Regions from separate parts of the Nocardia sp. NPDC127526 genome, predicted to be linked through region 2. Evidence: riboswitches for the same ligand, from Rfam matches in the RefSeq annotation. Region 2 holds a riboswitch; the other holds the start of a gene.
What was found. A riboswitch is a leader RNA that binds a small molecule or an ion and turns the genes downstream of it on or off. The one in region 2 is predicted to bind S-adenosylmethionine.
Positions count from the first base shown of each region.

Region 1: linked by a shared signal. The riboswitch ahead of ACFVIV_RS27845 (bifunctional o-acetylhomoserine/o-acetylserine sulfhydrylase) and the one ahead of ACFVIV_RS00070 (aminotransferase class V-fold PLP-dependent enzyme) in region 2 are both predicted to bind S-adenosylmethionine.

Region 1 is NZ_JBHXVO010000021.1:103,332-109,238, forward strand. It holds gene ACFVIV_RS27840 (homoserine O-acetyltransferase) at 1-582, opposite strand, end outside; gene ACFVIV_RS27845 (bifunctional o-acetylhomoserine/o-acetylserine sulfhydrylase) at 627-1,952, opposite strand; SAM riboswitch class IV at 2,049-2,159, opposite strand; gene ACFVIV_RS27850 (TetR/AcrR family transcriptional regulator) at 2,171-2,866, opposite strand; gene ACFVIV_RS27855 (MFS transporter) at 3,001-4,491, shown strand; gene ACFVIV_RS27860 (NADP-dependent isocitrate dehydrogenase) at 4,759-5,907, shown strand, end outside.
Region 2 is NZ_JBHXVO010000001.1:8,120-14,026, forward strand. It holds gene ACFVIV_RS00045 (diacylglycerol kinase) at 1-851, opposite strand, end outside; gene ACFVIV_RS00050 (SDR family oxidoreductase) at 877-1,665, opposite strand; gene ACFVIV_RS00055 (TetR family transcriptional regulator) at 1,773-2,414, shown strand; gene ACFVIV_RS00060 (DUF2752 domain-containing protein) at 2,414-2,869, shown strand; gene ACFVIV_RS00065 (hypothetical protein) at 2,885-3,073, shown strand; gene ACFVIV_RS00070 (aminotransferase class V-fold PLP-dependent enzyme) at 3,113-4,426, opposite strand; SAM riboswitch class IV at 4,471-4,586, opposite strand; gene ACFVIV_RS00075 (heme oxygenase (biliverdin-producing)) at 4,773-5,444, shown strand; gene ACFVIV_RS00080 (LysE family translocator) at 5,485-5,907, shown strand, end outside.

The DNA.
Region 1 (5,907 bases), on a different contig from region 2:
GGTGATGGCGGCGATCTGCGTGGTCTGCGTGCCGATCTGATCGGCGGTGGCGCGCGCGCCGACGGCCAGCACCAGCGCGGAACCCACCCGCTCCGGATGCCCGACCATCCACTCCAGCACCCGCATGCCGCCCATGGACCCGCCGACGACGGCCGCCAGCCGGTCGATGCCGAGCAGATCGAACAGCGCCACCTCGGCGGTCACCTGATCGCGAATGGAGATCTCGGGAAACCGTGCGCCCCAGGGCTTTCCGTCCGCGGCCAGGGAACCCGGCCCGGTGCTGCCCTTGCAGCCGCCGAGCACATTGGTGGCGATGACACACCATTCGCCGGTATCGATGGCCGCGCCCGGGCCCACGATGCCGTCCCACCAGCCCGGCTGGGCGTGATGCACGTCGGCCGGGCCGACCACGTGCGAATCACCGGTCAGCGCATGCTCGACCAGAATCACGTTGTCGGCATTCGCGGAAAGTTCGCCCCACCGTTGCACGGCCAGCGTCACATCCGGAATGACGGCCCCGTTCTCCAGCCGCACCGCGCCGATGGCAATGCTGCCGAGCGTCCCGTCGGACGGCGGGAGCAGTGCTTCCGCCGTCTCCCGCGCCGTGCTCGATTCGATGTTCACGATCACCGTGCCGCCGCCGTCAGTCCGGCCCGGAGATCCGCCAGGATGTCCTCGATACCCTCGATGCCCACGGCCAGACGCACCAGACCAGGCGTGACGCCCGAAGCGAGCTGCTCCTCGGGAGTCAGCTGGGAATGGGTCGTCGACGCCGGATGGATCACGAGCGAGCGCACATCCCCGATGTTAGCGACATGGCTGTGCAGGACCAGCGCCTCCACGAACTTCTTGCCCGCGTCCACGCCGCCGGCCAGCTCGAAGGAGACGATGGCGCCGACGCCCTTGGGTGCCAGTTGTTTGCCACGCTCATACCAGGGTGAGCTCGGCAGGCCCGCGTAGGACACCGATTCCACACCCGGCGCGGCGGCCAGAAACTCCGCGACCGCCCGGGCATTGGCCACGTGCCGCTCCACCCGCAGGCTCAGCGTCTCGATGCCCTGGCTGATCAGGAACGCGTTGAACGGCGACACGGCCGCGCCCAGATCGCGCAGCAACTGCACGCGCGCCTTGAGCGCGAACGCCGGCGCGCCGAGCTCGGCGAAGACCACGCCGTTGTAGGACGGATCGGGGCTGGTGAACCCCGGGAACCGGGACTGCCCGCCGGCATCGCGCACGGTCCAGTCGAAGGTGCCGCCGTCCACGATCACACCGGCCACCGCCGAACCGTGCCCGCCCAGGTACTTGGTGGCCGAATGCACCACGATGTCCGCGCCGTGCTTCAGCGGCTGGATCAGGTACGGCGTGGCCACCGTGTTGTCCACGATGAGCGGCACGCCCGCCGCGTGCGCGATTCGAGCAACGCCCGGGATATCCAGGATCGAACTGCTCGGGTTCGCGACGGTCTCGCCGTAGAACGCCTTGGTATTGGGCCGCACGGCCGCCCGCCACTGCTCCAGATCGTCGGGATCCTCGACGAAGCTGACCTCGATGCCCAGCTTGGGCAGCGAGTAGTGAAAGAGGTTGTAGGTCCCGCCGTACAGGTGCGGGCTGGACACGATGTGGTCGCCCGCCGCCGCGAGATTCAGGATGGCGAAGGTCTCCGCCGCCTGCCCGGAGGCCAGCAGCAGCGCCGCCACACCGCCCTCCAGCGCGGCGATGCGCTGTTCCACCACGTCCTGGGTGGGATTCATGATGCGGGTGTAGATATTGCCCGGCTCGGCGAGCCCGAACAGCGCGGCGGCGTGATCGGTATCGCGGAAGGCATAGGACGTCGTCTGATAGATCGGCAGGGCGCGGGCCCCGGTGGCGGCGTCGGGCGCCTGCCCGGCATGGATCTGCTTGGTGTCGAAAGACCAGTCGGCCGGGTCGATGGGCGCGGTCGAGTCACTCATGTCCTGCTCCAAGAAAAAAGGTCGCCGAAAGGCGGAAGTCTGACGTTATCGAGAAACGAATAGGCTTCGACAACAACACATTTCGGGTGGCCTCCTACGTTGCGCTTGCACTCGTCCCTCGAGTGCCAGGTCCTCACCCGGAGCACCCCACCGCAGCTGGAGGGTTGCCGATCAGCGAGCCGGGGCTTGTCGCTGATGCTCTTGACCTGAGCGAGATTCTAACCGCCGGATTCGGAACTTCCCGCAGTGGGGCCGGACACACTCGGAACCGCGCACACCCGGATGTACTCCGCATAGGCGGTGTTCACGTGATTCACGCAGTGCGCGGCGATGGCTTCCAGATCATTCCCGTCGAGCAGTTGCCGCAGGCTGTCCTCCTTGCCGGCATGGCAGATGACCTGCCAGATCGACAGCAGCAGCTGCACCGAGAGCGCATCGGGCGCGGCGCCGAGCCGCTCCGCCAGCACCTGTGCGAGGGCGGCCTGTTCGAAGGAGACGGATTCGAAACTGCGGGCCCGCACGGTGGGGTTGTCCAGGATCAGCCGCTGCATCTGCTTGAACTGCTCGAAGGAGATCGGTTCGCCCTCGGTGAGGATGCGGTCGATCACCGCGAGGAAGCTGGCGCGTAGCGCTTCGAGTTCATTGCCGGTGCGCGGCTGGGCGGCCAGCGCCTCGGCCTGCGCGCCCTCGAAGTCCTCGATGAGGCCGACCACGATGGCCTCTTTCGAGTCGAAGTACCGGTTCACGGTGCGCGGTGAGACATCGGCCGCGTCGGCGATCTGCTCGACGGTGGTGGCGTCGAAGCCCTGCTTGTCGCACAACCGCAGGGCGACCTCGATGATCCGAGACCGCGTTTGCTGCTTCTTGCGCTCCCGGAGTCCGGTCCGGGTGGTCGACGTCGACAAACCGAGCATCGGTCCAGTCTAGCGATACCTCGCGCGATTGTGACTTCATCTGACAACTGTCGCAACGCGACAGATTTCTCTTGACGACATTTGTCGCCCGGTGACACGATGGGCTGCACTGCCCGGCAACCGAGGAGATGACCATGACCGGCGGGATCGCGGCGCTGGACGCCGACCGGAAACCAATCGAGACAACGACTTCCACCCGCTGGTGGGCGCTGGGCGTACTCGCCCTGGCGCAGCTGATGGTGGTGCTGGACGTCACCATCGTCACGATCGCGCTGCCCTTCGCACAGCAGGACCTGCACATCAGCGACGGCGACCGGCAATGGGTGATGACGGCGTACACGCTCATCTTCGGCGGCCTGCTGCTGCTCGGCGGGCGGCTGGCCGACTATCTGGGCCGGCGCCGGATCCTGCTCATCGGCCTGATCGGCTTCGCCGCGGCCTCGGCGCTGGCCGGGCTCGCGCAAACCGGCTGGCAGCTGTTCGCCGGACGCGGTCTGCAGGGCGCGTTCGCCGCGCTGCTGGCGCCGGCCGCGCTGTCGCTGGTGTCGGTGACCTTCCCCGAGGCCAAGGAGCGCGCCCGCGCCTTCGGCGTCTTCGCGGCGGTCTCGGCGGGCGGGGTGGCCATCGGGCTCATCGTGGGCGGCGCGCTCACCGAATACGCGGACTGGCGCTGGACCCTGCTGATCAATACGCCCTTCGCGCTGCTGGCGGTGCTGGGCGGGCTGGCCTTCGTGGTCAAGGACGTGCCCGAACCGCGCACCGGCGGTTACGACCTGCCCGGCGCAGTCACCGTCACGCTCGGATTGGTCTCGATCGTCTACGGATTCAGCCGGGCGGCCGACGACGGCTGGCTGGCGGGCACCACCCTCGCCCTGCTCGGCGCCGGGCTCGCACTGCTGGCCGCCTTCGTGGCCATCGAGCGCCGTTCCGCGAATCCGCTACTGCCGCTGCGCATTCCGGGTGAGATCAACCGGGGCGGGTCGTTCCTGGTGGCCTTGCTGGTCCCCATCGCCATGTTCGCCATGTTCCTCAACCTGAGCTTCTACCTGCAGATCACGCTGGGCTACTCGGCGCTGAAGGCGGGAGTGGCCTTCCTGCCCTTCCCGATCGGCATCGTCATCGCCGCCGGCCTCACCAGCGCCGTCCTGCCGCGGCGCGGGCCGCGCCCGGTGCTGATCGCCGGCGCGGTGCTCGGCGTCCTGGGCCTGCTGTACCTGTCACAGCTGGACTACGGCGACGGCTACGCCACCAGCGTCCTGCCCGCCATGATTCTCATCGCCCTCGGCATGGGCCCGATCTTCGTGGCCATGCAGACCACGGCCCTGCATCAGGTCGACGAGGCCGACTCGGGCGTGGCCAGCGCCCTGCTGAACGCCGCCCAGCAAGTAGGCGGCGCGATCGGCACGGCCCTGCTCACCACGATCGCGGTGCAGGTCGCCGAGCGGTACGCCGAGAACAATCCGACCGTCGACAATCTCGCCGCCCGGGCCGCCATCCACAGCTACGACATCTCGTTTCTGATCGGAGCGGGCTTCTTCGTGGCCACCATTCCGATCATCTGGTTGATGATTCGGGACAAGCCTGAGAATCTGCTGGAAGGTGCCGGACACGTACACATGGGCTGACGTTCCATACTCTCGAGCAGGGGCGATCCTTACTCGTGAGTAACTGAGGGCGGCTTCCCGCACAGTGGGGGCTGCCCGCGCGGTGAGGTTCATAGCAGCAGTACGCTTGTCTTGCTTGACGCCACAGCGTACGTGGACCTGGCACCACAGGCCCCGTGCCGCGCGCCATGCGTATACGTTGTCTGTTGAACAGCTGGGGTCCGCTACAAGCGGTGCTCACCGGCCGTGCAATGGGAGCACCACCTTCCTAGGAGGACACGAAGATCCATGTCCAAGATCAAGGTTGAAGGCACCGTCGTCGAGCTCGACGGCGACGAGATGACCCGGATTATCTGGCAGTTCATCAAGGACAAGCTGATCAATCCGTATCTCGATGTGAACCTCGAGTACTACGACCTCGGCATCGAGTCCCGCGACAAGACCGACGATCAGGTCACGATCGACGCGGCCAACGCCATCAAGAAGCACGGCGTGGGCGTCAAGTGCGCGACGATCACTCCCGATGAGGCCCGCGTCGAGGAGTTCGGCCTCAAGAAGATGTGGCGGTCGCCCAACGGCACCATCCGCAACATCCTCGGCGGCACGATCTTCCGCGCGCCGATCATCATCTCCAATGTCCCGCGTCTGGTGCCGGGCTGGACCAAGCCGATCATCATCGGCCGTCACGCCTTCGGCGACCAGTACCGCGCCACCGATTTCAAGGTGCACCAGGCGGGCACCGTCACCCTCACCTTCACCCCCGAGGACGGCTCCGAGCCGATCCAGCACGAGGTGGTGCGCATGCCGGAGGACGGCGGCGTGGTGATGGGCATGTACAACTTCCAGGAGTCCATCCGGGACTTCGCGCGGGCCTCGCTGAACTACGGCCTGCAGCAGAACTACCCGGTGTACATGTCGACGAAGAACACCATCCTCAAGGCCTATGACGGCATGTTCAAGGACACCTTCCAGGAGGTGTACGAGACCGAGTTCAAGGACGAGTTCGACGCGGCCGGTCTCACCTACGAGCACCGCCTCATCGACGATATGGTCGCCTCCGCGCTCAAGTGGGAGGGCGGCTACGTCTGGGCCTGTAAGAACTACGACGGCGACGTGCAGTCCGACACGGTGGCGCAGGGCTTCGGCTCGCTGGGTCTGATGACCTCCGTGCTGCTGACCCCGGACGGGCGCACCTGTGAGGCCGAGGCCGCGCACGGTACCGTGACCCGGCACTACCGCCAGCATCAGCAGGGCAAGCCCACCTCCACCAACCCGATCGCCTCGATCTTCGCGTGGACCCGTGGCCTGGCGCATCGCGGCAAGCTGGACAACACCCCCGAGGTCATCGGCTTCGCCCAGACCCTCGAGGATGTCGTCATCAAGACCGTCGAGGACGGCCAGATGACCAAGGACCTCGCGCTGCTGGTCGGCGGCGAC
Region 2 (5,907 bases):
GGTTGCGGCCAGTCGGGCGCGAGCGCGGGATGCAGGCGGGTGACGTGTTCGAGGGTCAGCACCTCGCGGCCGTTGCGCAGGCCGTGGATCTGGAAGCGGAGCGCCGCCGCGGTGCCGGGCGCGATGGTGTGCGCGCCGATCACGATCTCCTCGGTCGCCGGAAGCCGTTCGAAATGCTGTGTGACAGCGTCGAGTTCGACATCCAGCGCGGCGGCGAGCTGGCGGATCACACTGCCCCACGCGAGGGTGAGGACCCCGGGTTGCAGCAGCAGCGGCAGGTCGTCGAGCGGCCGCCCGAAGCCCATGATGTCGAACAGGACCTTGGGATTGTCGTAGGTGGAGTAGTCCATGATCTCCGAGCAGACGATGGCGTCGATGCGCTCGGAGCCGCTGGACAGCAGCAGCGGCAGCCAGTCATTGGCCCAGCCCGGATCGATGCCGTTGACCCACAGCGACACTCCGCCCGCGGTGGCGGCGTCGACGATGGGGGTGATGGCGTCGTCGGGCAGGGTGCCGTAGGGGAATTGCAGGAAGACGGGACTGCTGGAGACCACATTGATCCCGGCGCGCAGGAAGGATTTCAGATCCTCCACCGCCTCCAGCAGGCGGTCGTCGGCCATGGCGGTGTGGACGATGCAATCGGGTTTCAGGTCGATGAGCGCCTGGGCATCCGTGGTGGCCAGGACGCCGGTGTCGCGGTCGAGGCCGGCGAGTTCACCGGCGTCCTTACCGGCTTTGGCCGCACTGGAGACCCAGACGCCGACCAGCTCGAGTTCGGGGCGGGCGAGGATGGAACGCAGGGTGCGGCGGCCGACATTGCCGGTGCTCCACTGGACTACGCGGTATTTCATGGCAGAACTCCTGGCGGGCAGACGATCACAGATCGGGGATGGGGAGTTCCAGGTTGGGACTGATGAGTCCGCCGTCCACTTCGAGGACCTTGCCGGTGAGGTAACCGCCGGCGGGGGAGGAGAGGTAGACGATGGCGGCGGCGATCTCCCACGGTTCGCCGAGGCGTCCCAGCGGGGTGGCATCCTCCATCTGCTTCTTCATTTCCGGTTGCTGCGCAACGACATCCAGGGCGGAAGTGAGGGTCGAGCCGACCGCGATGGCATTGACCCGGATGCGCGGGGACAGGTCGGTGGCGGCGAGACGGGTCCAGTGCGCCAGCGCGGCCTTGGCCGTGCCGTAGGCGAGGTAGCCGCGACCGGGCACCCGGCCCAGGGTCGAGGTGATGTTGACGACCGAGCCGCCGCCGGCGGCCAGCAGATGCGGGGTGGCCGCCCTGGTCAGCGCGTGCGCGGTCGTGACATTGAAATGAAAAGCCTGGTCGAGGAATTCGGCGCTGGTGGTCAGGAAGGTATTGGGCATGGTGCCGCCCACATTGTTGACGACGATGTCGAGACGACCGAGATTCCCGGCGGCGGCCTCCGCGAAGTCCTTCAGCGTTCCGGTGTGCGAGAGATCGCCGGGAAAGACGAAGGCGCGACGGCCGAGGGCGCGCACCTTGCCCGCCACCTCGTCGAGCTGGGACTCCGTGCGCGCGGCGATGGCGACATCCGCGCCCGCCTCGGCGAGGGCCAGGGCGGCGGCCGCACCGATGCCGCGGCCCGCGCCGGTAATGACGGCTACCCGGCCGTCCAGGCGGAATTTGTCCAGGATCATCGAGCGGTCCTTCCGGTATGGCGACGGTCACACGTAGCTTTAAGAATTAATTCTTAACTGTCAAGGACTAGTTCTTTAACCGCTGCTGGGCAGGCTAGTCTGCACGCATGGCAGTCACCGAAGCGCGAGAGCGGATCATCGAGGCCGCCGAGCGGCTGATCGCCGAACGCGGGCAGGCCGTACCGCTGCGCGATATCGCGGCGGCCGCCGGACAGCGGAACAATTCGGCCATCCAATACCACTTCGGGTCGCGCGACGGCTTGATCGAAGCCGTGGTCGAGCACCGGCTGGCCACCCTCGAAGTGCGGCGGCTGGAATTGCTTGCGGAACAGACGGGTTCGGCGGCCTCGGTGCACGGGCTGCTGGAAGCCCTGGTGCTGCCCATGTTCGAGCTGAACGAGCGGTACGGCATCAATCACTACGCGCGATTCCTGGAGCAGATCCATACTCACCCGGCGGTGACCGATGCCGCGAACCTGGCCAGCGAGGCGCGCACCTCGGTCCGGGTGATCATGCAGCGGCTCGGCGACGAGCTGACGGCATTGCCGCCGGGTGTGCGCATCCGGCGGTTACGCACCCTGCCCACAGTGCTTTTCGCGCTGCTCGCCGATCACGAACGCGCCGTCGAGGCGGGCCGGGTGGAGTCCGCGGAGATGCGAGCGCGCATGGAGATCATCGATATGCTCGCGGGCGTGCTGCTCGCACCCGTCGGCGATCTGGCAGCGCGCCGCGGGCCCGGCTACCGTTGATGCTCGTGGACACCACGTCAGCGCCCGTGAACGAAAATCCGGCCCGGCCCCGCTGGGTCGGCGTGGGCATGCCATTGCTCGCGGGCGCGGCGGTGGCGGGCGGATTGGCCCTGCTGCATTTCCGGGATCCGCACGCGGAAGGGTCGTACGGGTTCTGCCCGTTCTACGAGCTGACCGGGCTGTGGTGCCCGGGGTGCGGGGGATTGCGGGGACTGCACAATCTCACCGACGGGCGGATTCTCGATGCCGTCCACAGCAATATTCTGATCGTGCCGTTGCTGCTGGGCTTCGCCGTGTGGTGGGGATCGTGGCTGGTGCGCGGGTGGCGCGGGGAGACGATTCCGCGACTACCTCAGGTGCTGCCGAAGAAGGCCCTGTGGATCACGCTGGCTCTGCTCCTTATATATACGGTCGTCCGGAATACGCCGTGGGGGAGCTGGCTCGCGCCTGTTTGATGGCATGCTCGGGTTATGGCTGACACGTTGAAAGAGCGCGTGCGCGCGAAATTGATCCGGCAGCTGGAAGAGGACGGTCCCGCCGATCCGGAACTGGATGATCCGCGTGAGATCTCGGTGCGCGATGACCTGGACCTGCTGAATGCGGTAGCGGACGACGATCCCTTCGTCGAGGAGCTCGCCGCCCGCTATCTCGTGCCATAACCCAACTCTCGGGACTCTCAGGGGCTTCGCCCCGAACCCTCAAAAGCCGCAGGGCGCAGCTCCCGCATCGGTATTCGCGAAAGGGCGGGTTTCCGGGACCGGGTTCCAATGGCCCTCGGTGCGGGCGTAATTCCAGGCCGGGCCGTTCTCCACCAGGGTGGCGACGGCGTCGATGAGCCGGTCCACGTCGGCGGCGGTGGTGCCCAGGCCGATGCTGGCGCGCAGGGCGGCGTCCACGCCGAGGCGGGACAGCAGCGGGTGGGCGCAGAAGCGACCGTCGCGCACGCCGATGCCGTGCTCGGCCGAGAGGTAGGCGGCGACCTGCCCGGGCTCGAAGCCGTCGATGGTGAAGGCGACAATGCCGACGGCGTCGGTGCTGTCCCGGAAGATGCGCAGGAACTTCACGCCCGGAACGGTTTTCAGACCGTAGCGCAGGCGATGGGTGAGGTACTGCTCGTGCTCGAGCACGGTGGCCTCGTCCAGTCCGGCGAGGGTGTCGCAGGCCGCGGCCAGGGCGGCCACGCCGAGCACATTGGGGGAGCCGGCCTCGTGGCGCTGCGGGGCGGGCGCCCAGTCGGCGCCGTCGGCGGTCACCGAGCGCACCGCGCCGCCGCCGGCCAGATACGGCTCGGCGGCATCGAGCCAGTCGCGGCGGCCGACCAGCACGCCCGCGCCGAAGGGGGCGTAGGCCTTGTGGCCGGAGAAGGCCAGGTAGTCGATGCCGGTGGTCTTCAGGTCGATGCGGCGGTGCGGGGCCAGTTGGGCGGCGTCGACCAGGATGCGGGTGCCGCACTGGTGCGCGATCCAGGCCAGGCGCTCCAGCGGGAGCAGTTCACCGGTCACATTCGAGGCGCCCGTAATGGCCAGCAGCGCAGCGGGTTTGCTGCACAGTTCGGCCACGATGCGCTGGATGGTCTCCTCGATGGTGTCGGCAATGGGCACCACGCGGCGGCCGTGGCGGGTCCACGGCAGGAAGTTGGCGTGGTGTTCCACGTCCAGGACCACGGTGTCGCCGGGCACGCAGGAGGCGAGCAGGTTCAGCGAATCGGTGGTGTTGCGGGTGAAGACCACGACCTGATCGTCGGCGGCATTGAGGAAGCGGGCGACCGAACCGCGGGCGGATTCGTAGCAGTCGGTTGAGATGCGCGAGGCGTAGCCGGCGCCGCGGTGCACGCTGGCGTAGGTCGGCAGCAGTTCGGCGATCCGGTCGGTGACCTGCTGCAGGGCGGGTGCGCTGGCGGCGTAGTCGAAGTTGGCGTAGCGAATGGTCCCGCCCTGCACGAGGGGCACCTGGAGGTCACAGCCGGAGACGGTGGCGAGAGCGGCACAGGTCTGGTCGGCGAAAGCAGTCATCACGAAATCCCATCGGGCCAGGGACACGCGATCGAATGATCGAGAGTCCGCGCTTGCCGCGCCCGGTTTTGGGCTGCGGCCTGGTCGTCACCCGGAGCACCCCACCGCGGAGGAGGGTTGCCGACCAGCTAGCCGGGGCTTTGCGCTGGTACTCATGACCTGGTTTGAGAGGTTGGCAGACGGCCGGGAGCCTTGTCAACCCCGTCCGGAAAATCATCCGAAAGTTGGATCGCCGGGACCGCAAAGTTCGAATCGCGAGATCGTTGCTGACGCGTACAGTCGATGGGGAAGTTAGGGTAGCCATACTTCGGCGGTTCCGGAGTTGATCACGAGAGGTTGTTAGACCATGTCTGCGCAGGCCAACACCACCGACACCGGCACGCCGTTCTCGACCCTCATCCGCACCGCGACCGAGCGGCAGCACGAAGAGGCCGAACACTCCACCTTCATGCGCGACATGCTCGGCGGCGCACTCGGAGTCGAGGCCTTCTACCGCTACACCGCGCAGCTGTGGTTCGTCTACGCCGCCCTGGAGAAGCATTCCGCCGAGCTCGCCGGGAATCCGGTCGCGGGGCCGTTCATCCGGCCGGAACTGGCCCGCCTGCAGTCCCTGGAAGCCGATCTGGCCCACCTGGGCGGGGCGAACTGGCGCGATGAGCTGACCGCGCTGCCGTCCACCGCCGCCTACGCCGCCCGCATCGAGGAGTGCGCGCGCAGCTTCCCGGCCGGATACGTGGCCCACCACTACACCCGCTACCTGGGCGATCTTTCCGGCGGCCAGGTCATTCGCGGGACCGCCGAGAAGCTGTGGGACCTGCCCAAGAAGGGCGACGGCGTGCGGTTCTACGTCTTCGACGGCATCTCGAATCCCGCTGCGTTCAAACGCGAATACCGCGAGCAGCTCGATCAGCTGCCGGTCGGCGGTCCCGAGGTCGAGCAGGTGCTCGATGAGGCGCGGCTGGCGTTCACGCTGAACACCGAGGTGTTCCGCGAGCTGGGCGCGGAGTTCGCCGCCTAATTCCCTTGCCCCGGCGGCGGCGGTGCGCTGCCATGGAGGGGTGAGCCTTCCGCTGCTGCTGAGCTTTATCGGGCTGTGCCTGGTGCTGTCGCTGACGCCCGGGCCGGATTCTTTTCTGGTGCTGCGGTTTTCGATTATCGGGCGACGACCGGCGGTGGCCGCGGCGATCGGGTCGGCGCTGGGCGGGATCGTCTGGGCGGTGGTGGTGGCCGCCGGGGTGGCGGCGCTGCTGGAGCAGTCGGCCACGGCCTATCGGGCCTTGAAGGTGGTCGGTGGAATCTACCTGGTGTACTTGGGGATTCGCGCGTTTCTGGAGTATCGCCGCAATCGGGGCGCCCGGGCGGCGGAGCTCGCCGTCGATGCGCCGCGGGCCGGCGTCACCGTTCGCTCGGCATTCGCTGCGGGATTGCTGTCGTGCATTTTCAATCCGAAGGTGGGGTTGTTCTACCTCGCGGTGCTGCCG